Regions from separate parts of the Kitasatospora sp. NPDC002522 genome, predicted to be linked through region 1. Evidence: riboswitches for the same ligand, from Rfam matches in the RefSeq annotation. Region 1 holds a riboswitch; each other region holds the start of a gene.
What was found. A riboswitch is a leader RNA that binds a small molecule or an ion and turns the genes downstream of it on or off. The one in region 1 is predicted to bind cobalamin.
Positions count from the first base shown of each region.

Region 2: it holds a riboswitch for cobalamin, as region 1 does, so the genes downstream of both, ACWD4U_RS31675 (Nickel transporter NicT) here and ACWD4U_RS04685 (ribonucleoside-diphosphate reductase subunit alpha) in region 1, are expected to answer to the same signal.
Region 3: it holds a riboswitch for cobalamin, as region 1 does, so the genes downstream of both, ACWD4U_RS15405 (cobalamin biosynthesis protein) here and ACWD4U_RS04685 (ribonucleoside-diphosphate reductase subunit alpha) in region 1, are expected to answer to the same signal.
Region 4: it holds a riboswitch for cobalamin, as region 1 does, so the genes downstream of both, cobN (cobaltochelatase subunit CobN) here and ACWD4U_RS04685 (ribonucleoside-diphosphate reductase subunit alpha) in region 1, are expected to answer to the same signal.

Region 1 is NZ_JBSFXE010000004.1:115,555-120,543, forward strand. It holds gene ACWD4U_RS04685 (ribonucleoside-diphosphate reductase subunit alpha) at 1-2,181, opposite strand, end outside; cobalamin riboswitch at 2,353-2,479, opposite strand; gene ACWD4U_RS04690 (GNAT family N-acetyltransferase) at 2,572-3,066, opposite strand; gene ACWD4U_RS04695 (helix-turn-helix domain-containing protein) at 3,336-4,307, shown strand; gene ACWD4U_RS04700 (histidine phosphatase family protein) at 4,366-4,989, opposite strand, start outside.
Region 2 is NZ_JBSFXE010000057.1:11,382-16,370, forward strand. It holds gene ACWD4U_RS31660 (helix-turn-helix domain-containing protein) at 1-112, shown strand, start outside; gene ACWD4U_RS31665 (Fpg/Nei family DNA glycosylase) at 232-1,038, shown strand; gene ACWD4U_RS31670 (DUF6445 family protein) at 1,123-1,815, shown strand; cobalamin riboswitch at 1,929-2,126, shown strand; gene ACWD4U_RS31675 (Nickel transporter NicT) at 2,158-3,267, shown strand; gene ACWD4U_RS31680 (DMT family transporter) at 3,323-4,168, opposite strand; gene ACWD4U_RS31685 (helix-turn-helix domain-containing protein) at 4,287-4,862, shown strand; gene ACWD4U_RS31690 (type B 50S ribosomal protein L31) at 4,918-4,989, opposite strand, start outside.
Region 3 is NZ_JBSFXE010000015.1:67,508-72,496, reverse strand. It holds gene ACWD4U_RS15420 (alpha/beta hydrolase) at 1-580, opposite strand, end outside; gene ACWD4U_RS15415 (hypothetical protein) at 736-1,431, opposite strand; gene ACWD4U_RS15410 (helix-turn-helix domain-containing protein) at 1,555-2,223, opposite strand; cobalamin riboswitch at 2,441-2,586, shown strand; gene ACWD4U_RS15405 (cobalamin biosynthesis protein) at 2,620-3,603, shown strand; gene ACWD4U_RS15400 (cobyric acid synthase) at 3,600-4,989, shown strand, end outside.
Region 4 is NZ_JBSFXE010000014.1:148,936-153,924, forward strand. It holds gene ACWD4U_RS14990 (precorrin-8X methylmutase) at 1-258, opposite strand, end outside; gene ACWD4U_RS14995 (cobalamin biosynthesis protein CobG) at 255-1,523, opposite strand; cobalamin riboswitch at 1,709-1,861, shown strand; gene cobN (cobaltochelatase subunit CobN) at 2,080-4,989, shown strand, end outside.

The DNA of each region.
Region 1 (4,989 bases):
CATGAACAGGTTCAGCGACTGGCTCTGGTCGATGTACGGCTGGCGGGCGGCGGCCAGGTCGATCAGCGCGCGCTGGGGCAGCTCCCACGCCGTGCGGTAGAGCGAACGGACCTCCTGCGGCAGCCAGTTGAACTCCTGGATGGAGCCGTTGGCGTCGCGCAGCGCGTCCCGGGTCTGCTGGTCCCAGACGCCGAGGTCCTTCAGCTCGCGCACCAGGTACGGGTTGACCTGGAGGAACTCGCCGGACAGCGTCTCGCGCTTGAACAGGTTGGAGACCTGCGGCTCGATGCACTCGTAGACGCCGGCGATCGAGGCGATGGTCGCGGTCGGCGCGATGGCGAGCAGCAGCGAGTTGCGCAGGCCGACGGCGGCGATCCGGGCGCGCAGCGCGTCCCAGCGCTCGGTCCACTGCGGGGCGGCCGCACCGAAGTGGTCGATGTGCAGCTGGCCGCGGGCGGCGCGGGTCTCCTCGTACGCCTCGTGCCGGCCGAACTGCTCGGCCAGGTCGGCGGAGCGCTCGTAGGCGGTGAGCATGATGCGCTCGGCGATCAGGGTGGAGAGGGTCTTCGCCTCGGCGGAGTCGAAGTCGATCCGCAGCTTGAAGAAGACGTCCTGCAGGCCCATCACGCCCAGGCCCACCGGGCGCCAGCGGGAGTTGGACGCCCCGGCCTCGGTGGTCGGGTAGAAGTTGATGTCGATCACGCGGTCGAGGAAGGTCACCGCGGTGCGGACGGTGGCGTCCAGGCGCTCCCAGTCCATCGCGCTCGTGAGGTCGTCGACCGAGGCGCCCGGGGCGACGTGCGCGCCCAGGTTGACCGAGCCGAGGTTGCAGACCGCGGTCTCGGAGTCGTCGGTGACCTCCAGGATCTCGGTGCACAGGTTCGAGGAGTGCACCACGCGGCCCGGCAGCGCGGTCTGGTTGGCGGCCCGGTTGGAGGCGTCCTTGAAGGTCATCCAGCCGTTGCCGGTCTGCGCCAGGGTGCGCATCATCCGGGCGTACAGGGTCTGCGCGGGGATGGTGCGCACGGCCTTGCCGGCCAGCTCGGCCTTGCGGTACGCCTCGTCGAAGTCGGCGCCCCACAGGTCGACCAGCTCGGGCACGTCGGCGGGGGAGAACAGCGACCAGTCCTGGTTGGCGTTCACCCGGCGCATGAACTCGTCCGGGATCCAGTGCGCCAGGTTCAGGTTGTGGGTGCGCCGCGCCTCCTCGCCGGTGTTGTCGCGCAGCTCCAGGAACTCCTCGATGTCGGCGTGCCAGGTCTCCAGGTAGACGCAGGCCGCGCCCTTGCGCCGGCCGCCCTGGTTGACCGCCGCCACGGAGGAGTCCAGGGTGCGCAGGAACGGCACGATGCCGTTGGACTGCCCGTTGGTGCCGCGGATCAGCGAGCCGCGGGAGCGGATCCGGGAGTAGGACAGGCCGATGCCGCCGGCGTGCTTGGACAGCCGGGCGATCTGCGCGTAGCGGTTGTAGATCGAGTCCAGGTTGTCCAGCGGCGAGTCCAGCAGGTAGCAGGAGGACATCTGCGGGTGCCGGGTGCCGGAGTTGAACAGCGTCGGGGAGGACGTCAGGTACTCCAGCCGGCTCATCAGCCGGTACAGCTCGGCCACCTCGTGCACCGAGCGCTCGTCGGTGCCGACCGCGAGGCCCGCCGCCACGCGGAGCAGGAAGTGCTGCGGGGTCTCGACCACCTTGCGGGTGATCGGGTGGCGCAGCAGGTAGCGGGACTGGACGGTGCGCAGGCCGAAGTACTCGAAGCGGTCGTCGCCCTGAGGGTCGATCAGCGCGTCGAAGAGCGCGGCGTGCTCGGCGACGTAGGCGGCGGTGGCGTCGCCGATCAGGCCCTCGGCGTGGCCGACGGCGACCGAGTCGGAGAACGCGGTGACGCCCTGGGTGCGGGCCTCGTCACGGATCTCCAGGGCGAGCAGGCGGGCGGCCAGCTTCGAGTACTGGGGGTCCTCGGCGATCATCGACGCGGCGGCCTCCACGGCCAGCCCGCGCAGCTCGGCGAAGTCCGAGCCGGCATGGCGGCCGCGCAGTGCGGCGGCGGCGACGTGGCCGGGGTCCACCTGGGGGAGATCGGTGCTGCGGTCGGTGAGCAGCCGAAGCAGCGCCGCACCGGGATCGGTGAAGGTGTCGGCGGAACCCTGGGACGGCAGGGTGACTGAGGCGGCGACGGTCAAGGCGCACTCTCTCCTGTGGCGGCGGTCGGACGTGGCACGGTTGTCCGGATCCGCGCGTGCGGCAGGGGAGGACGGCACGCCGAAAACGCGTAACGGCGCGCGAAAGACCCACCCCCGGCCCGCCCGCGAGACCGGACGGCAAAGCAGTGCTGCATGGCGTCTGCGGGGATGCCGTGTCGCACACCGTCGGCAGGTCCTCGGACTGCGCGGGCGTCGCTGCAGCCCGCTCACCGTTGCGGGGCAGTCCCGGACTCGCACCGGGTTCCCCTGCGTTGACAGCGAGAGTGAGCATACATGTAGTGGCGGCTGGAGCTGGAAGCACCAGATGTAGTAGCGCGTGTCGTGTCGGCCCGTCCGCGCGTAGACAACAGGACGGATGCGAAGCGCCCGTCAGAACCGGATCGTGTAGACCATCAGCTGAAGGCCGGGCATCGGCTGCCAGTCCCGGGCGGGGGTGCGGACGAAGCCCAGCGCCTCGTAGATCCGGTGCGCGGCGGTCATCGCGGGCCGGGTGGAGAACGCCATTCCGGCCAGGCCCAGCTCCCGGCTGCGCTCCATCGCGGCGGCCACCAGGGCCCGGCCGACGCCGCGGCCGCGGGCCGCCGCGCCGACCGCCAGCATCCGGATCTCGCCCTCGTGCGGCTCGGCGATGTCCGCCCACTCGGTGCCGCCGGCGGCGAAGGTCACACAGCCGAGGACCTGCCCCGACGCGTCGACCGCGACCAGGAGTTCGGCCTCCCGGTCGCGGCGCGCGGCGTCCCTCAGCAGGTGGACGTACGGGGAATCGGAGCGGGTGTGGCCGTCGCCGACGAAGGCCTCGACGCTGACCGCGCCGGCGCCTTCGAGGTCCTCGGCGAGGGCGCGGCGGATGATCGGGGGCTGCATTCGGACAGTGTGCCGGAGCGGATCCGGCGCGGGTCGGCGAGGTCCGGGTCGACGGGATAGCCGGTGGGGCGGTGGCGGTTGTCCCGGCCGTGCCTGGTGGTCCGGTCCAGGTCGCGGCCGACCAGGACGCCGAGGAGTCCGAAACTGCCGAGGAGGCCCAGCAGGGCGAGCGCGGTGGTCATGGGTCCACTCTCCGCTCCGGGCGCACCGCGTACGAGTGGCAGGAAAGCCTGCTTGCCTCGAAATCCTGCCACTGCCATCCTGGACCCATGCTGAGCAACGTCGCGGTGATCGTGCTGGAGGAGGTCCACCCCTTCGAACTGGGCGTGGCCTGCGAGGTGTTCGGCCTGGACCGGAGCGAGGAGGGCCTGCCGGTCTACGACTTCGCGCTGGTCGGCGACCGCCCCGGCCCGATGCGCACGCACGCCGGGTTCAGCATCGACGTGCCGCACGGCCCCGAGCGGATCGCCGAGGCCGACCTGGTGATCGCCACCGCCACCGGCATCCGCGACCACTACCCCGAGGAGCTGTGCGAGGCGCTGCGCGCCGCGCTGGCCCGCGGCGCGCACCTGCTGTCGATCTGCTCCGGCAGCTTCCTGCTCGGCGCGGCCGGCCTGCTCGACGGCCGGCGCTCCACCACCCACTGGCGGTATGCGGACCTGATGGCCGAGCGCTTCCCGCTGACCACCGTCGAACCGGACGTGCTGTACGTCGACGACGACCCCGTGATCACCTCGGCGGGCACCGCGGCCGGCATCGACGCCTGCCTGCACCTGGTGCGCAAGGTGCAGGGCGCCGAGGTGGCCCGCGGCATCGCCCGCCGGATGGTGGTCGCCCCGCACCGGGACGGCGGGCAGGCCCAGTTCATCAACCGCCCGCTGCCGGAGGGCGAGGGCGACTCCCTCGGCGGGGTGCTGGAGTGGATGCGCCGCCACCTGGAGGAGGAGACCAGCGTCGAGCGGCTCGCCCAGCTCGCCCACATGTCGCCGCGCACCTTCGCCCGCCGCTTCCAGCAGGAGACCGGCACCACCCCGCACCGCTGGCTGATCGGGCAGCGGGTGCTGTTCGCCCAGCGGCTGCTGGAGTCCACCGACGAGAGCGTGGACGCCGTCGCCGCGCGCTGCGGCTTCGGCAACGCCGCCACCCTGCGCCACCACTTCGGCCGCCGGCTCGGCACCACCCCGCAGGCCTACCGGCGGGCCTTCGGCCACCCCCGGCCGGCCGTGAGCCCGGCGGCCTGAGCCCCGCCCCGACGGCCCGCACGCCGTCCCGGGGCCCTCCCGCGGCCCTGACGGCGCGTCAGGACAGGTGGCCGGTCTGGTTCCAGGACTGCGGGCGCAGCCGCCCGTCGCGGGCCCGCCAGACGCTGGTCGAGCAGTTGGCGACCGGGTCGAGGGCCAGCAGCTGCTCCTCGCCGAGCCGGTCCAGCACGTGGCGCATCATCAGCACCGTGCAGTCGTGCGCCACCACCAGCACCGGCCGACCGGCCTCCTCCTCGGCCAGGTCGCGCAGCAGCGAGCGCACCCGCAGCGCCACGTCCAGCCAGGACTCGCCGCCCGGCGGGCGGTAGTACAGCTCGCCCATCCGGCGGCGGCGCTCGGCCTCCGCGGGGTGGTCACGCTCGATCGCGGCCTTGGTGAGCATCTCCAGCACCCCGAGTTCGCGGTCGCGCAGCCGCTCGTCGTAGCGCACCGGCAGGCCGACCGGGACGGCGCCCATGCCGGAGGCCTGGGCGAGCGCGATTCTGGCGGTCTCGGCGGTGCGCAGGTACGGCGAGCACCACAGCGAGCGGGGGCGGTCGGCGGGCGGCAGGTCGGCCCACCAGCGGCCCAGGTCGTGGGCCTGGGCCTGGCCGCGCAGCGACAGCGGGATGTCGGCGTCCCGGGAGGTGATCGGGACGGACAGCGCGCCGGTGGCGTCGGC
Region 2 (4,989 bases), on a different contig from region 1:
CCTCGCGCTGCGCACCGCCCTCGCCGAGTGGACCGCCACCGACGACACGGACTTCTCCGCCCTCGCCCGCCGCGCCCTCGCCACCCTCCACGCCGCCGCCGCCGACCTCTGACCGGCCCGCCACCCGGAGCGCGGGTCCAGGAGCCCGGAGCCAGTCGCCCCGGCCGGCCTGTCCGACCCGGCTGGGATGATGGAGTCCTTCAGCCACCCCGATCCAAGGAGTTGACGCCGGTGCCGGAGGGGCACGTCATCCATCGCCTGGCCAGGCAGAACGCCGCGCTGTTCGCCGGCCGACCGGTCGCGGTGTCCAGCCCGCAGGGCCGCTTCGCGGAGGGCGCCGCACTACTGGACGGCCGAGTGCTGGACGAGGCGGAGGCGCACGGGAAGCACCTGTTCCTGGGCTTCGGGGAGTCCTGGCTGCACGTGCACCTGGGCCTGTACGGCGGGTTCACCTTCGGCGGCGGGCCGGCCCCCGTCCCGGTGGGGCAGGTCCGGCTGCGGATCCAGGGCGAGGAGCACTACGCCGACCTGCGCGCCCCCAACACCTGCGAGCTGCTCACCCCGGCCGAGAAGCTGGCGCTGCACCGCCGCCTGGGCCCCGACCCGCTGCGCCCGGACCAGGCCGGCGACGACGCCTGGCGGCGGATCTCGCGCAGCGGCACGACGGTGGCCGCGCTGCTGATGGACCAGAAGGTGCTGGCGGGCGTCGGCAACGTCTACCGCGCCGAGGTGCTGTTCCGGCTCGGCATCAGCCCGCACCGTCCGGGCCGCTCGCTCAGCCGGGCGGAGTGGGAGGCGATCTGGTCGGACCTGGTGGAGCTGATGCACGCGGGTGCCGCCGCGGGCCGGATCGACACCGTCCGCCCGGAGCACACCCCGGAGGCGATGGGCCGCCCGCCGCGGGTGGACGACCACGGCGGCGAGGTGTACGTCTACCGCCGCACCGACCAGCCCTGCCTGGTCTGCGGCACCCCGGTGCGCACGGAGGAACTGGCCGCCCGCAACCTGTTCTGGTGCCCGAGCTGCCAGCGACCCTGACGTGCCGTCGGATCGCCAAGCCTTGACGCAAGGTTGACCGCTTCTTGGGTGAGGGCGCGGGGCGGCGCTCCTATTGTCGGGGCCATGCCTGCTCAACCCTTCCAGGCCCCGCGCCCGACCCCGGCGCTGCCCGTCCTGCCCTACCGCAAGCCCACCAAGGGCCGCGACTACTGGGTACTGGACGACGTGCTGCCCGATCCGGACGCGGTGCGCGCCCGGCACCTGGCGCGCACCGACTGGGAGGAGGGCTACCCGCACAAGCCCGAGGCCTGGCCGGGGCTGCGGGCGATGCCCGGGCTGGAGCCCGAGGAGCTGGCACACGTCGAGAAGCTGGTCCGGGAGACCATCGGGGTGCCGCGGATCTGGGCGCTGGGCGAGGCCGAGGGCGGCACCTTCAACCACAACTGCGTGCAGGTGGTGGGCGCGGGGGAGTGCGAGCCGCGGCCGCACACCGACTCCCGCTCGCTCTGCCGCTACGCCGCGGTGCTGTACCTCAACCCGGGCGTCCCGAAGCGGTGCGGCACCAGCTTCTACCGGCAGAGCCTGCCCGGCGGCCGGCTCGGCGGGAACACCGTGGTCGCCCCGCACAACAACCTGGTGGACGCCCTCGGCACCCGCTTCGTCCCGCCGGACTCCTTCACCGAGGACCTGGCCGTCCCGCACCGCTACAACCGGCTGCTGCTCTACACCGCCAACCTGATGCACACGGCGAGCGAGTACCACGGCGCGACGCTCGACGAGAAGCGGATGACCTGCGTCTTCTTCTGGATGGCCTGACGCTCCGTCACCCCGGCCCGGTGACGCGCCGTCACCGGACCCGCCCGGGCGTGATCTTCGCCACCTGCGGACCCGCACGCCCGTGCGGCCTTGCCGCTGCGGGCGCGTCGGTCCTACGGTGGTCGGGCCGTGGTGTTCGGGAAGCCGGTGCACTGTGCCTCGCCACAGGAGTCCGGAGCGGCCCTCGCCACTGTGATCGGGGAGTCGTCGGCTCCCACCTCGTGCCACTGGCCCCGTCGCGGCCGGGAAGGCCGGGCGCCGGCGCGCAACACCCCGTCAGCCAGGAGACCGGCCACGGCATCTCACGAAGTGATCCACGAGGTGCTGGAGCGTGATCCGCGGATGACCGCGTCCGAACTGACCCTGCCCGAGAACAGTCCGGGCGCCGCGTTGCCGAGCTTCCGCTGGCGGCGCGAGGACACCCTGCGCACGGCGGGGCTGATGGCCGTGATCCTGGCGCTGCACGTGGTGGCCTTCGGCACCCTGTTCTTCCTGGTGGCGCCGCACCGGTACCAGGTCGGCACCCAGGTGTTCGGCGTGGGCCTGGGCGTCACCGCGTACACCCTGGGCATGCGGCACGCCTTCGACGCCGACCACATCGCGGTGATCGACAACACCACCCGCAAGCTGATGGCGGACGGCCGCCGCCCGGTCTCGGTGGGCTTCTGGTTCGCCCTCGGCCACTCCTCGATGGTGGTGCTCATGGCCGGCCTGGTCGCCGGGGGAGCGGCGCTGGCGGGCACGCTGATGGACGACGAGTCGACGACCCATCAGGTGCTGGGCACCATCGGCACCACCGCTTCGGGCGCCTTCCTGTACCTGATCGCCGCGCTCAACCTGGTCGCCCTGCTGGGCATCCTGCGGGTGTTCCGGGCGATGCGGGCCGGCCAGTTCGACGAGGCCGAGCTGGAGAGGCACCTGACGTCGCGCGGCCTGCTGGCCCGGGTGCTGAACCGCGCCACCCGCTCGATCTCCCGTCCGGGCCAGATGTTCCCGGTCGGCATGGTGCTGGGCCTGGGCTTCGACACCGCCACCGAGGTCACCCTGATGGTGATGGCCGGCTCGGGCGCGGCGGCCGGGCTGCCCTGGTACGCGGTGGTCTGCCTGCCGCTGCTGTTCGCCGCCGGGATGAGCCTGTTCGACACCCTGGACGGCACGTTCATGAACTTCGCCTACCAGTGGGCGTTCTCCAACCCGGTCCGCAAGGTGTACTACAACCTGACCATCACGGGCCTGTCGATCGCGGTGGCCTTCCTGATCGGCACCATCGAGCTGGTCGCCGTGCTGCACGACAAGCTGTCGCTCACCGACCCGGTCACCGGGTGGATCGCCGGGCTGAGCCTGGACAACGTGGGCTTCGTGATCGTCGGCCTGTTCGTGGTGGTCTGGGCGGCCGCGATCGGCTACTGGCAGGTCGCCAAGCGCACCCGCGCCTTCGCGAACGCGGGCTGACCGGGCGGGGAGTTGACCGGGCGGGGTGCCTGGCCGGGCAGCGGCTGACGCGGTGTCAGCCCGCCGCCAGGATCAGCGAGCCGGCCACCGCCAGCCCCGCGCCGACCACCTGCACCCGCAGCAGCCGCTCCTTCAGCAGCCCGCGCGCCATCAGCGCCGTCACCACCGGGTAGAGCGAGGCCAGCACGGCCGCGACCGCCACCGAGCCCAGGTGTGAGGCGGCGGCGTACAGCCCGTTCGCGGCCACGTCGGCCACCCCGACCGCGGTCAGCGCGGGCAGCGACCGCCCGGCGGTGCGCAGTTCGAGCGGCTGCCGGCGGGCCGCCGCGGCGAGCATCCCGGCGCCCACCACGGCGTTGGTCACCCGCTGCACCAGCAGGGCGAGCAGCAGCCCGCCGCCGCTGCTGGCGTGCGCGATCAGCGCCAGCACCGCGCCGAAGGTGAGCGCCGCGCCGAGGGTCAGCACCAGCACCTGACGGCTGACCGCGGCCCCGCCGCGCTGCGGACCGCCGGCCAGCGCCACCCCGGCGACCGCGACCAGGATGCCCAGCACCTGGGTCAGGCCCGGCCGCTCGCCGACCGCCAGCCCCACCCCGATCGGCACCGCCACCCCGACCGTGGCCAGCGGCGACACCACGCCCATCGGGCCGAGCGCCAGCGCCCGGTAGAAGGCCAGCAGCGCGACCGGCCCGATCAGGCCGGCCGCCACCGCGTACCAGAGCCCGGGCCCCGCGTCCGCGAAGCCGCCGGTGGCCACCACCGCCACCAGCAGCACGGCGGCGGCCGCGGCCTGCGAGAGCACCACCACCGTCAGCGCGGGCAGCCGCCGGGTGATCGCGCCGCCGCCGTAGTCGGCGACTCCCCAGAGCAGGCTGGCGAGCAGGGCGAGCGCGGCGCTCATGAAGCGCAGCTCCAGGGCAGCATGGTGGACTCCGCAGTACAGTTCGGTGGATCTGTCGTTCCGCCCGAAGCGTAGTTCAGGAGACTGGACTACTCCAACCAGAATATTGGACTCACGCGTGCCGGATCCCGACCTCGTCACCCAGGCCCTCGCCCGCAACCTGAAGCGGCTGCGCACCGAACGCGGCCACACCCTGGACGCGCTGTCCGCCCGTTCCGGCGTCAGCCGCGGCATGGTGGTCCAGATCGAGCAGGGCCGCACCAACCCCTCGGTGGGCACCGTGGTCCGGCTCGCGGACGCGCTCGGCGTCTCGATCGCCCGGCTGCTCGACTACGACGAGACCTCCACCGTGCGGATCGTGCCCGGGGAGGAGGCGGTCCGGCTCTGGTCCGGCCCGTCCGGCGGCCGCGGCGTCCTGCTGAACGGCATCGAGGCCCCCGGTCCGCTCGAACTCTGGGACTGGCTGCTGCAGCCCGGCGAGGCCCACGCGTCCGACCCGCACCCGCCCGGCACCGTCGAGATCGCCCGGGTTGACGAGGGCGTCCTCACCCTCACCCTGGACGGCCGCGACCACGCCATCCCGGCCGGCTCCACCGCCTCCTACGAGGCCGCCACCGCCCACGCCTACGGCAACCACGGCACCGTCCCCTGCCGCCTCACCCTGGTGGTCTCCGTCCCCCCGCCCGGCAAGTGACGCGACGGGGCCCCGGGGTTCGGTGCGAACCCCGGGGCCCCGTTCCGACGGGCCGTCAGCCGCCGTAGCGGCGGCGGTACAGCTCCACCCGGCCGGCGGTGTCCAGCAGCCTGGCCTTCCCGGTGTA
Region 3 (4,989 bases), on a different contig from region 1:
CGGGCGCGCCCTCGTCGCCGCGGTAGGTGACGGTCAGGGTGGGCAGGCGCAGCGCGTGCAGCAGCGGCAGCACCGGCAGCGCCTGGGTGCGGTCGGCGCCGGGGCCGTGGATCAGCACCACCCAGGTGCCGCGGATCCCGGTGGTGTGCCAGGCCGGGAGCGGGCCGAGCTCGCCGTCGACCGCGGTGTCGGTGAAGTCCAGGCCGGCGGCGGTGCGCGGGTCCCCGATCAGCACCCGCGGGGTGACCCGGACCTCGGTGCCGACGGCCAGGGTGCCGCCGTCGGCCCGCTCCAGCCGCCGCAGGACCCGCTGCTCGCCGCGGTCCAGGACACCGCCGACCACCGCGTGCCCGCCGTCCGGCCACTCCAGCGCGTAGTGCCCGGTCAGCAGGGTCTCCTCGGTCCGGGTCAGCCCGACCCGGCCGGGACCCAGGTCCTGCACCACCACCCGCGTCGCGGCGAACGGCTCCACCTCCCCGGGCCGCACCACCCGGTTCGACACCTTCCTCCCGAGCAGCAGGAACGCCGCCCCGGTCCCTGCTGCGGCGGCTGCGACAACGGCGGCGGTTCCCCAACGCATCGACGGCACTCCCCGGCTGACGGTCCATGGCTACGAGCACCAGTCCACCCGCAGACGCCGCCCCCGGCGACCCGGGACGCGCGAGCGGGTGGTCGGCCGGGGAGCCGACCGCCGGTGACAGCGGGACGGTGCACCGGGAGCGGCCGCGCTCCGGGTCATGCGCGCCGACGAGCCCTCGGCATCGGTTGGCGGGGACCGCCCTCGACGAGGTGGCCGTAGCCGCCGGCCTCCCAGACCAGCGCCCGGAATTCCTGCAGGGTCAGCGCTGTGGCCTCTTCGCCCGACTCGGTGCGGAAGTGGACGGTGCCGCAGCGGGCGCAGTACCAGCCTCGGGACCAGAGCCGCTCGGCAGCCGCCCGACCCGCCAGGAGCCGTTTTCGGGCCGACCGATGCTTGGCCGCGCGGACGAACAGCGCGATCGCCGCCACCAGCGCCAGTGCGGAGATCCAGCCCAGGAAGGCGAAGTCGGGCCGTGGCGAGTCCGCGACCGGAGTGCGGTCGAACGGGTAGTTCTGCGGGTGCGTCGCCGTGGTGCGGTCACTGAACCAGTGGCCGGCGGCGGCGCCTGCGATGAAGGTCCCGATGGACACCAGTCCCAACATCCCCGCGAGACAACCGAGCGGTGACGGCATGGACAAGAGCCCCGGTGCCGGTTCCAGAGCACCCGACAGGGACGTGGTGACACTGCGGGTGACGGTCTCCTCGGGATCGTCGAAACGAGCCGGAGTCGTGATCCTGACGCTGTCCCGCCCGGCGTGGTAGACGGCCGGAACGCCGGCCACCTCGTCGGTGAGTCCGCAGCTCGGGCACGGTTGCAGCAGCGGTGGCCCGGTGTCTTCGATCCTTGCCATGGAACCCCCTGGGTGCGTTCTGCCGGTCGGGCGCGGCCATGCTGACAGACGACGGGGCGAGACGGTGATGATCTGAGCGAAGACTGAGGATCGGCCGTTCGACCGACCCTTGGCACCCGTCCGCTAGGCCGCCAGTTCCTCGGCCAGGAGTTGCCAGAAGCGCGGGGTGACCGGGGGGCGGGGCGGGGGCGGGGTGGCGCCCCAGTGGGTGGGGGTGTGGTGTTCGGACTGGAGGGTGGCGAGGGTGTGTTCGAGGGCTTCGGGGGCGACCGGGACGATGCGGGCGATGGGGCGGAGTTGGGCCTGCCAGCGGCCCTGGACGACCTGGCGGAGGCGGGAGTCGAGTTCGGCGTCGCGGCCGGTGAGGTGGACCAGGGTGCGGAGGTCGACGCCGAGGACGACGGCGAGGGTGTGGGTCTGTTCCTCGTCGCCGGTCCACTTCCCGGTGGCTTCGGCCTTCTGGTAGGTGGCGGGCGCGAGGCCGAGGCGGCGGGCGGCCTGTTCCTGGCTGAGCTCGCGGGCCAGCCGGAAGTCGCGCAGGGTGCGCGGGGCTCCGCCCATGAGCTGGACGGGCGGGCACCAGAGGGTGCGGGCGAGGGCGATGAGCTCCTCTTCGGTGGGGACGATGTGGCCGCTCTCCCAGCCGAGGACGTGGGCGGGCAGCAGGCGGATGCCGTGGGCGGCGAGGCCTTCGGCGACCTGATCGGGTGTCAGGCCGAGGCCGGTCCGGTGGGCCCGGGCCGCGGCGGGGGAGAACGGCACGGGCGGGGCCGGCAGCTGTCTGCGTCGCATGCCCCCTGAACGTACGGGCGGACGGCGGCGGGCCCCACCCGCCGAAGACACGAAGCGGGGCGGGCGGTCCCGGCCGACGACTGGTCGATCGAACGAGAGGGGGGTGGACGAACCGGACGCCGGATCGGACGTAGTGACGGAGCGACAGCCGCTCGGCCGGGAGCGCTCGGACGGCGACCGTGTGTGACCAAACCCTCCGTCACCTCGGTTGACTGGCGGGAAGCGGGCGTGGTGGGATCTTCGGGCCAAACGGAGGTAAGCAGAGGAAGCCGGTGCGAGTCCGGCGCGGTCCCGCCACTGTGACCGGGGAGCCCGATGGGGCGTCCGGGAGTCAGGAGACTCTGGCCTTTCGTTCCGTCGATCCAGGGCGCGGACCCTGAGTGAGGACACGACGCCATGCGGGCTGCCCCGTACCTGGTGGGCGCGGTCGCGGGGTACCTCGCGGACGCCCGGCTGGGCGACCCTCGGCGCGGGCATCCGGTCGCCCTGTTCGGCAGCGCCGCCGCCCGGTTGGAGAAGCGCCTGTGGCGTGACCACCGCGGGGCCGGGGCGGTGCACACCGCGCTCGCCGTGGGCGCGGTCGCCGCGGGCACGGTGCTCGCCGAGCGCGCGGTGCGGCGTTCGCGGCCGGCCGCGGCCGCGCTGACGGCCGCCGCCACCTTCACCGTGCTGGGCGGGACGTCGCTGACCCGGGAGGCGCGGACCGTCGGACGGTCGTTGGCGGCCGGGGATCTGACGGCGGCTCGGGAGCGTCTCCCCCACCTGTGCGGACGCGACCCCTCCGGCCTGGACGAGCAGCAGGTGGCCCGGGCGGTGGTGGAGTCGGTCGCCGAGAACACCGCGGACGCCGTGGTGAACGCCCTGGTGTGGGGCGGACTGGCGGGCGCCCCGGGGTTGTTGGCGTTCCGTGCGGTCAACACGCTGGACGCGATGGTGGGCCACAGGTCCGCGCGGTACCGCCGTTTCGGCTGGGCCGCGGCGCGGCTGGACGACGTCGCGGGCTGGCCGGGTGCCCGGCTCACCGCGCTGCTGACGGTCGCCGCCTCGGGCGCCCCGGGCCGGACCTGGCGGGTCTGGCGGCGGGACGGCTCCGCCCACCCGAGCCCGAACGCCGGGCAGGCCGAGTCGGCGTTCGCGGGCGCGCTCGGCGTCCGCCTCGGCGGGACGCTGCAGTACGGCGAGCGGGTCGAGCACCGGCCGGTCCTGGGCGCGGAGCTCCCCCCGGTCGGCGTCGCGGACATCGAACGGGCCTGCCGGCTGTCGCGGCGGGTGGGGGCCCTGGCGCTGGGGGTCACCGTCGCCGCGCGGGCCGTGGCGCTGTCGCGCCCCCGGGGTGCGTTCTCCTCTTCCTCTCTCCCCTCCGAAGGAGCCCGCCCGTGAACGGCGCGTTGCTGGTCGCCGGTACGACGTCCGATGCCGGGAAGAGCGTGGTCACCGCGGGGATCTGCCGGTGGCTGTCCCGGCAGGGGGTGCGGGTGGCGCCGTTCAAGGCGCAGAACATGTCGTTGAACTCGTTCGTGACGGCCGACGGGGCGGAGATCGGCCGGGCGCAGGCGATGCAGGCGCAGGCGGCGGGGGTGGAGCCGGAGGCGGCGATGAACCCGGTGCTGCTGAAGCCGGGGGCGGACGGGCGCAGCCAGGTGGTGCTGCTCGGGCGGGCCGTCGCGGAGGTCGGGGCGCTGGACTACCGGGAGCGCAAACCGGTGCTGCTGGAGCGGTCGTTGGAGTGCCTGGCGGACCTGCGGTCGCGGTTCGACGTGGTGGTCTGCGAGGGCGCGGGCTCCCCGGCGGAGATCAACCTGCGGGACCGGGACATCGCCAACATGGGCCTGGCGTCGGCGGCGCGGCTGCCGGTCGTGGTGGTCGGCGACATCGACCGCGGCGGGGTGTTCGCGTCGATGTTCGGCACCCTGGCGCTGCTGTCCGCGGAGGACCAGGCGCTGATCTCGGGCTGGATCGTCAACAAGTTCCGCGGCGACGCCCGGCTGCTCGCGCCGGGGCTGGAGATGCTGCGGCAGTTGACGGGCCGTCCGGTGCTGGGGACGTTCCCGATGCTGTCGGGGCTGTGGCTGGACGCCGAGGACTCGCTGGACCTGGCGTCGGTGGCGCAGCGCCCGCCGGTGGCCGGGCCGGCCGGGGCGGAGGTGCTGCGGGTCGCGGTGGTGCGGCTGCCCCGGCTGTCGAACTTCACGGACGTGGACGCGCTGGCCCAGGAGCCGGGGGTGCTGGTCCGCTGGGCGACCCGGCCGGAGGAGCTGGCGGACGCCGACCTGGTGGTGCTGCCGGGGACCCGAGCGACCGTGGCGGACCTGGCGTGGCTGCGCGCGCAGGGGCTGGCCGAGCCGCTGGCGGCGCGCGCCGCGGAGGGCCGGCCGGTGCTCGGGGTGTGCGGCGGCTACCAGATGCTGGGCCGTCGGATCGTGGACACCGTCGAGTCGGGCGCGGGCGCGGTGGACGGGCTGGGGCTGCTGCCGACCCGGGTGGTGTTCGGGCGGGAGAAGGTGTTGGCCCGTCCGGTCGGGGTGGCGTTGGGCGAACGCGTGGAGGGGTACGAGATCCACCACGGGGTGGTGGCGGTGGAGGGCGGCGAGGTGTTCGTCGCGGGGCCGGACGGATCGGCCCTGGACGGCTGCCGGGTGGGCTCGGTGTGGGGGACGACCTGGCACGGGGTGTTGGAGAACGACGCGTTCCGGCGGGTGTTCCTGCGCGAGGTGGCGCGGGCGGCCGGGCGGGCGTTCACGCCGTCGCCGGACACCTCGTTCGCCG
Region 4 (4,989 bases), on a different contig from region 1:
CTTGCGGGTCACGCCGCTGGCGACCATGTTGACGTCGCACAGGATCGGTGCGCCGGCGTGCAGGGCCTTGCGGGCGTCGGCGACCACGTTCGGCGAGTAGACCAGGTCCTCGACCAGGTCGACCATGCCGCAGGCGTGGATCATCCGCACCGCGACCTGCGACACGTCCGCGGGCAGCGCGGCCAGGTCCGCCTCCGCCCGAATCGTGGCAAAGGACTGGCGGTAGATGGACGCGCCGTCCTTCTCGTACTCGATCACTTGGCCCTCCGCGCCTCGGCGTTCCGCGCCTCGGCGAGCGCCGCGGCGAGTTCTGTGTCGTCTTCTGCGTCGTCGGCTCCCGGCCCCGGCACGTCCCGTGCGGTGCCGTCCACCGTCACCCGGTATCCGCCGCCGCCGGTCGCCAGGACGTCGACCCACCGCCCGGCGGGGTGTCCGCAGCGGCGTTCGCAGCCGGACCAGTGCACGGGCAGCCCGCCGGCCGTCGCGGTGCGGGCGGCGTCCGCCCGGACGTCGGCCAGGGACTTTCCGCACCCGGGCAGCCCGGTGCAGGCGCTCAGCCCTTCCCAGGGCCCGCCGGGCTCGGTCCGGAACCCGGCCGCGGCGAAGCGCTCCAGCCATCCGGCGCCCGCCCCGGGCACCACGACGCCGCGCCACGGGGTCACCCGCACCGCTGCGCCGCCGGGGCCGCCGGACGCCGGCGCCTCGGCCAACAGGCGCCACTGCGCGCTGTCCGCCCGGCCGAACCGCAGCCCGACCGACACGGCGTCACCGACGACGCCCAGCGCGGGCGGCCGCCCGGCGAACTCGGGCAGTTCGACCGCGCCGTCGGGAAGTTCGTCCTGCACCTCGCGGACGTGCCAGGCCCGGCCGCGGGCCAGCGCGAGGAACTTCCGCGCGGCGTCCAGCGCGGCGGCGACCGGCGCGTCGACGGGGGTGCCGCGGCGGGCCCGGCCGAGGCGCAGCAGGGCGCGGCCGCCGCCCGTTGCGATCAAGGTCACATCGGCGTTCAGGGCGGCGACGTCCCCGCGCCCGTCGTCGACGGCGAACAGGAACTTGCCGGACAGCCCCGCCGCCCATCGCGCGGCGCACAGCGCGGCGTCCAACTCCCTTACCCAGGTGTGGACTTCGTCGCCGTGTCCGAGTCCGTCGAGACCGGCCAGCGGGGAGGCGACGACGTTGCGCACCCGCTCGTGGGTGTCGGACGGCAGCAGCCCGGCGGTGCGCAGCCGGGCGGCCAGTTCCGCCCCGCAGTCGTCGCGCAGCCCCCGCAGCTGGACGTTGCCGCGCGAGGTGACCTCGACCTCGCCGTCGCCGAGCGCGTCCGCCGCGTCGGCGATCGCGTGGACCTGACGGGCCGTCAACAGCCCGCCGGGCAGCCGGAGTCGGGCCAGGTGGCCGTCCTCGGCCCGGTGCAGGCGCAGCGCGCCGGGGCAGGCGTCGGCGCGGTCCCGGTCGGTCCCGACGACGGGCGCGGCACCGCTCCCGCCGGAGGGTGCCGGTACGGCGTCGGGTGTGGGTGGCATGGCCGCGAGCATACCCATCGGCGGGCGGCCCGCTACCGTCCCGTACGTCACACTCCCCCGCGGTGACGGTCCGACAATGCGCAGCTCAGCGCCGTGACACGAGGGGCCCACGGGCCGCCCGGGACGCGTGGGGCGGAGATCCACGGGGCGTTCGAGGTCACACTCCCCCCGGCGGGCGATCACCCCGTACGATGCTGGCGGGCGGTCCGCGGACCGTCCGCTGCCAGCGACGGCACAGCGGAGGAAGTCCGGTGCGAATCCGGTGCGGTCCCGCCACTGTGACCGCGGCTCACCGAGCCGCGGGAGCCAGGAACTCCGGCCGTCCTCCACTGCCCGGGGCGAGGACCCCGAGGAAGGTCCGATCGATGCGCCGCCGCATGCCCGCAGCCGGGCCGGGTCCCGTGCCGCCTCCGGCACCCGTGCCCCGGTGCCCGGACGCGCCCGTTCCCGCGCCCACCAGTTCGTCGGCGTCCCGCCGTTCACGCGGGGGCGGGACCGTCTCCGCGCCCGGGTGCGTCCACCCGTCCCTGCCCGACACGCCCGGGAGGGCTTCCGCATGATCCTGCTCCTGTCCACGTCCGACACCGACCTGCTGAGCGCCCGTGCGGCGAACGCGATGAGCGGTCCGGTGCCGTTCCGCCTGGGCAACCCGGCGCGCCTGTCGCCCGCCGAGCTGCCGGAGCTGCTGGAGGGCGCCGACCTGGTGGTGGTGCGCCTGCTGGGTGGCCGCCGCGCCTGGCAGGAGGGGCTGGACGCGCTGCTCGCGGGGCCCCGCCCGGTGGTGGTGCTGACGGGTGAACAGGCCCCGGACGCCCAGCTGATGGAGCTGTCGACGGTGCCCGCGGGCATCGCCGCGGAGGCGCACGCCTACCTGGCGCACGGCGGCCCGGCGAACCTGGCGGAGCTCGGCGCGTTCCTGTCCGACACGGTGCTGCTGACCGGCCACGGCTTCGCGCCGCCGGCCTCGGCCCCGGCCTGGGGTCCGCTGGAGCGCACCCCGGCCACCGACGCGGGCCCGACCGTCGCGGTGCTGTACTACCGCGCCCACCACATGAGCGGGAACACCGCGTTCGTGGAGACGCTCTGCCAGGCGATCGAGGAGCAGGGCGCGCAGGCCCGCGCCTACTTCTGCGCCTCGCTGCGCGGCGCGGAGCCGGAGCTGCTGGCCGCCCTCGGCGAGGCCGACGCGATCGTCACCACGGTGCTCGCGGCGGGCGGCACCCGGCCGGCCGACGCGCAGGCCGGCGGCGACGAGGAGGCCTGGGACGCCGGCGCGCTCGCGGCGCTGGACCGGCCGATCCTGCAGGCGCTGTGCCTGACCTGGTCGCGGGCGCAGTGGGAGGGCAGCGACGACGGCCTGTCCCCGCTGGACACCGCGACCCAGATCGCGGTGCCGGAGTTCGACGGCCGGCTGATCACCGTCCCGTTCTCCTTCAAGGAGGTCGACCAGGACGGCCTGACGGTCTACGCGGCGGACGCCGAGCGGGCGTCGCGGGTCGCGGGCATCGCGGTGCGCCACGCCCGGCTGCGGCACGTCCCGGCGGCCGAGCGCCGCCTGGCGCTGGTGCTGTCGGCCTACCCGACCAAGCACGCGCGGGTCGGCAACGCGGTCGGCCTGGACACCCCGGCCTCCGCGATCCGGCTGCTGGAGCGGCTGCAGGCGGAGGGCATGGACCTCGGCGACAGCCTCCCGGGCCTGCACACCGAGACCGACGGCGGCCACGAGGGCGACGCGCTGATCCACGCGCTGATCGAGGCGGGCGGCTACGACCAGGCCTGGCTGACGGAGGATCAGCTGTCCCGCAACCCGGTGCGCATCCCGGCCGCCGACTACCGCCGCTGGTACGCGACGCTGCCTGCGGCGCTGCGCGAGCAGGTCGAGGAGCACTGGGGCCCGGCGCCGGGCGACCTGTACGTCGATCGCTCGCACAACCCCGAGGGCGACATCGTGCTGGCCGCGCTGCGCTCCGGCAACCTGCTGGTGCTGATCCAGCCGCCGCGCGGCTTCGGCGAGAACCCGGTGGCGATCTACCACGACCCGGACCTGCCGCCGAGCCACCACTACCTGGCGGCGTACCGCTGGATCGCGGCGGCGCAGGAGGACGGCGGGTTCGGCGCGCACGCGGTGGTGCACCTGGGCAAGCACGGCAACCTCGAGTGGCTGCCGGGCAAGACCGCGGCGCTGTCCGCGGAGTGCGGCCCGGACGCCGTCCTCGGCGACCTCCCGCTGGTCTACCCGTTCCTGGTGAACGACCCGGGCGAGGGCACCCAGGCCAAGCGCCGCGCGCACGCCACGCTGGTCGACCACCTGGTGCCGCCGATGGCCCGCGCCGACTCCTACGGCGACATCGCGCGCCTGGAGCAACTCCTCGACGAGCACTCGAACATCGCGGCGATGGACCCGGCGAAGCTGCCGGCCGTCCGCGCGCAGATCTGGACGCTGATCCAGGCCGCCCGGCTCGACCACGACCTGGGCCTGGACGAGCGGCCGGAGGACGACGGCTTCGACGACTTCCTGCTGCACGTCGACGGTTGGCTGTGCGAGGTGAAGGACGCGCAGATCCGCGACGGCCTGCACGTGCTCGGCCAGGCCCCGGCGGGCACCGACCGGGTCAACATCGTGCTGGCGATCCTGCGGGCCCGCCAGATCTGGGGCGGCGTCAGCGCGCTGCCGGGCCTGCGCGAGGCGCTCGGCCTGGACGAGGCGGCACTGACCCTGGGCGCGACCGACGCGGCGGAGGCGCAGGCCCGGGCCCTGGTCGAGGCGATGGAGGCCGAGGACTGGAACCCGGCCGCGGTGGAGAAGGTCGCCGCGGGCCTGCCGCCCGCGGTGGCCGAGGTACTGGCCTTCGCCGCCGCCCAGGTGGTGCCCCGACTGTCGTCCACCACCGACGAGTTGGACGCGGTGCTGCACGCCCTGCAGGGCGGCTTCGTGCCGGCCGGCCCGTCCGGCTCGCCGCTGCGCGGCCTGGTGAACGTGCTGCCGACCGGCCGCAACTTCTACTCGGTGGACCCGAAGGCGGTGCCCAGCCGGCTCGCCTGGGAGACCGGGCAGGCGCTGGCCGCCTCCCTGGTCGAGCGCTACCAGGCCGACAACGACGGGCAGTTCCCGCCGTCGGTGGGCCTGTCGCTGTGGGGCACCTCGGCGATGCGCACCGCGGGCGACGACATCGCGGAGGCGTTCGCGCTGCTCGGCGTGCGCCCGGTCTGGGACGACGCCTCCCGCCGCGTCACCGGCCTGGAGGCCGTCCCGCTGGAGGAGTTGGGCCGCCCGCGGATCGACGTGACGCTGCGCATCTCCGGCTTCTTCCGGGACGCCTTCCCGCACGTGGTGGCGCTGCTGGACGACGCGGTGCGGCTGGCGGCCCGTCAGGAGGAGCCCGCGGAGCGGAACTTCGTCCGCGCCCACGTGCAGGCCGACCTCGCCGAGCACGGCGACGAACGCCGCGCCACCGTCCGGGTGTTC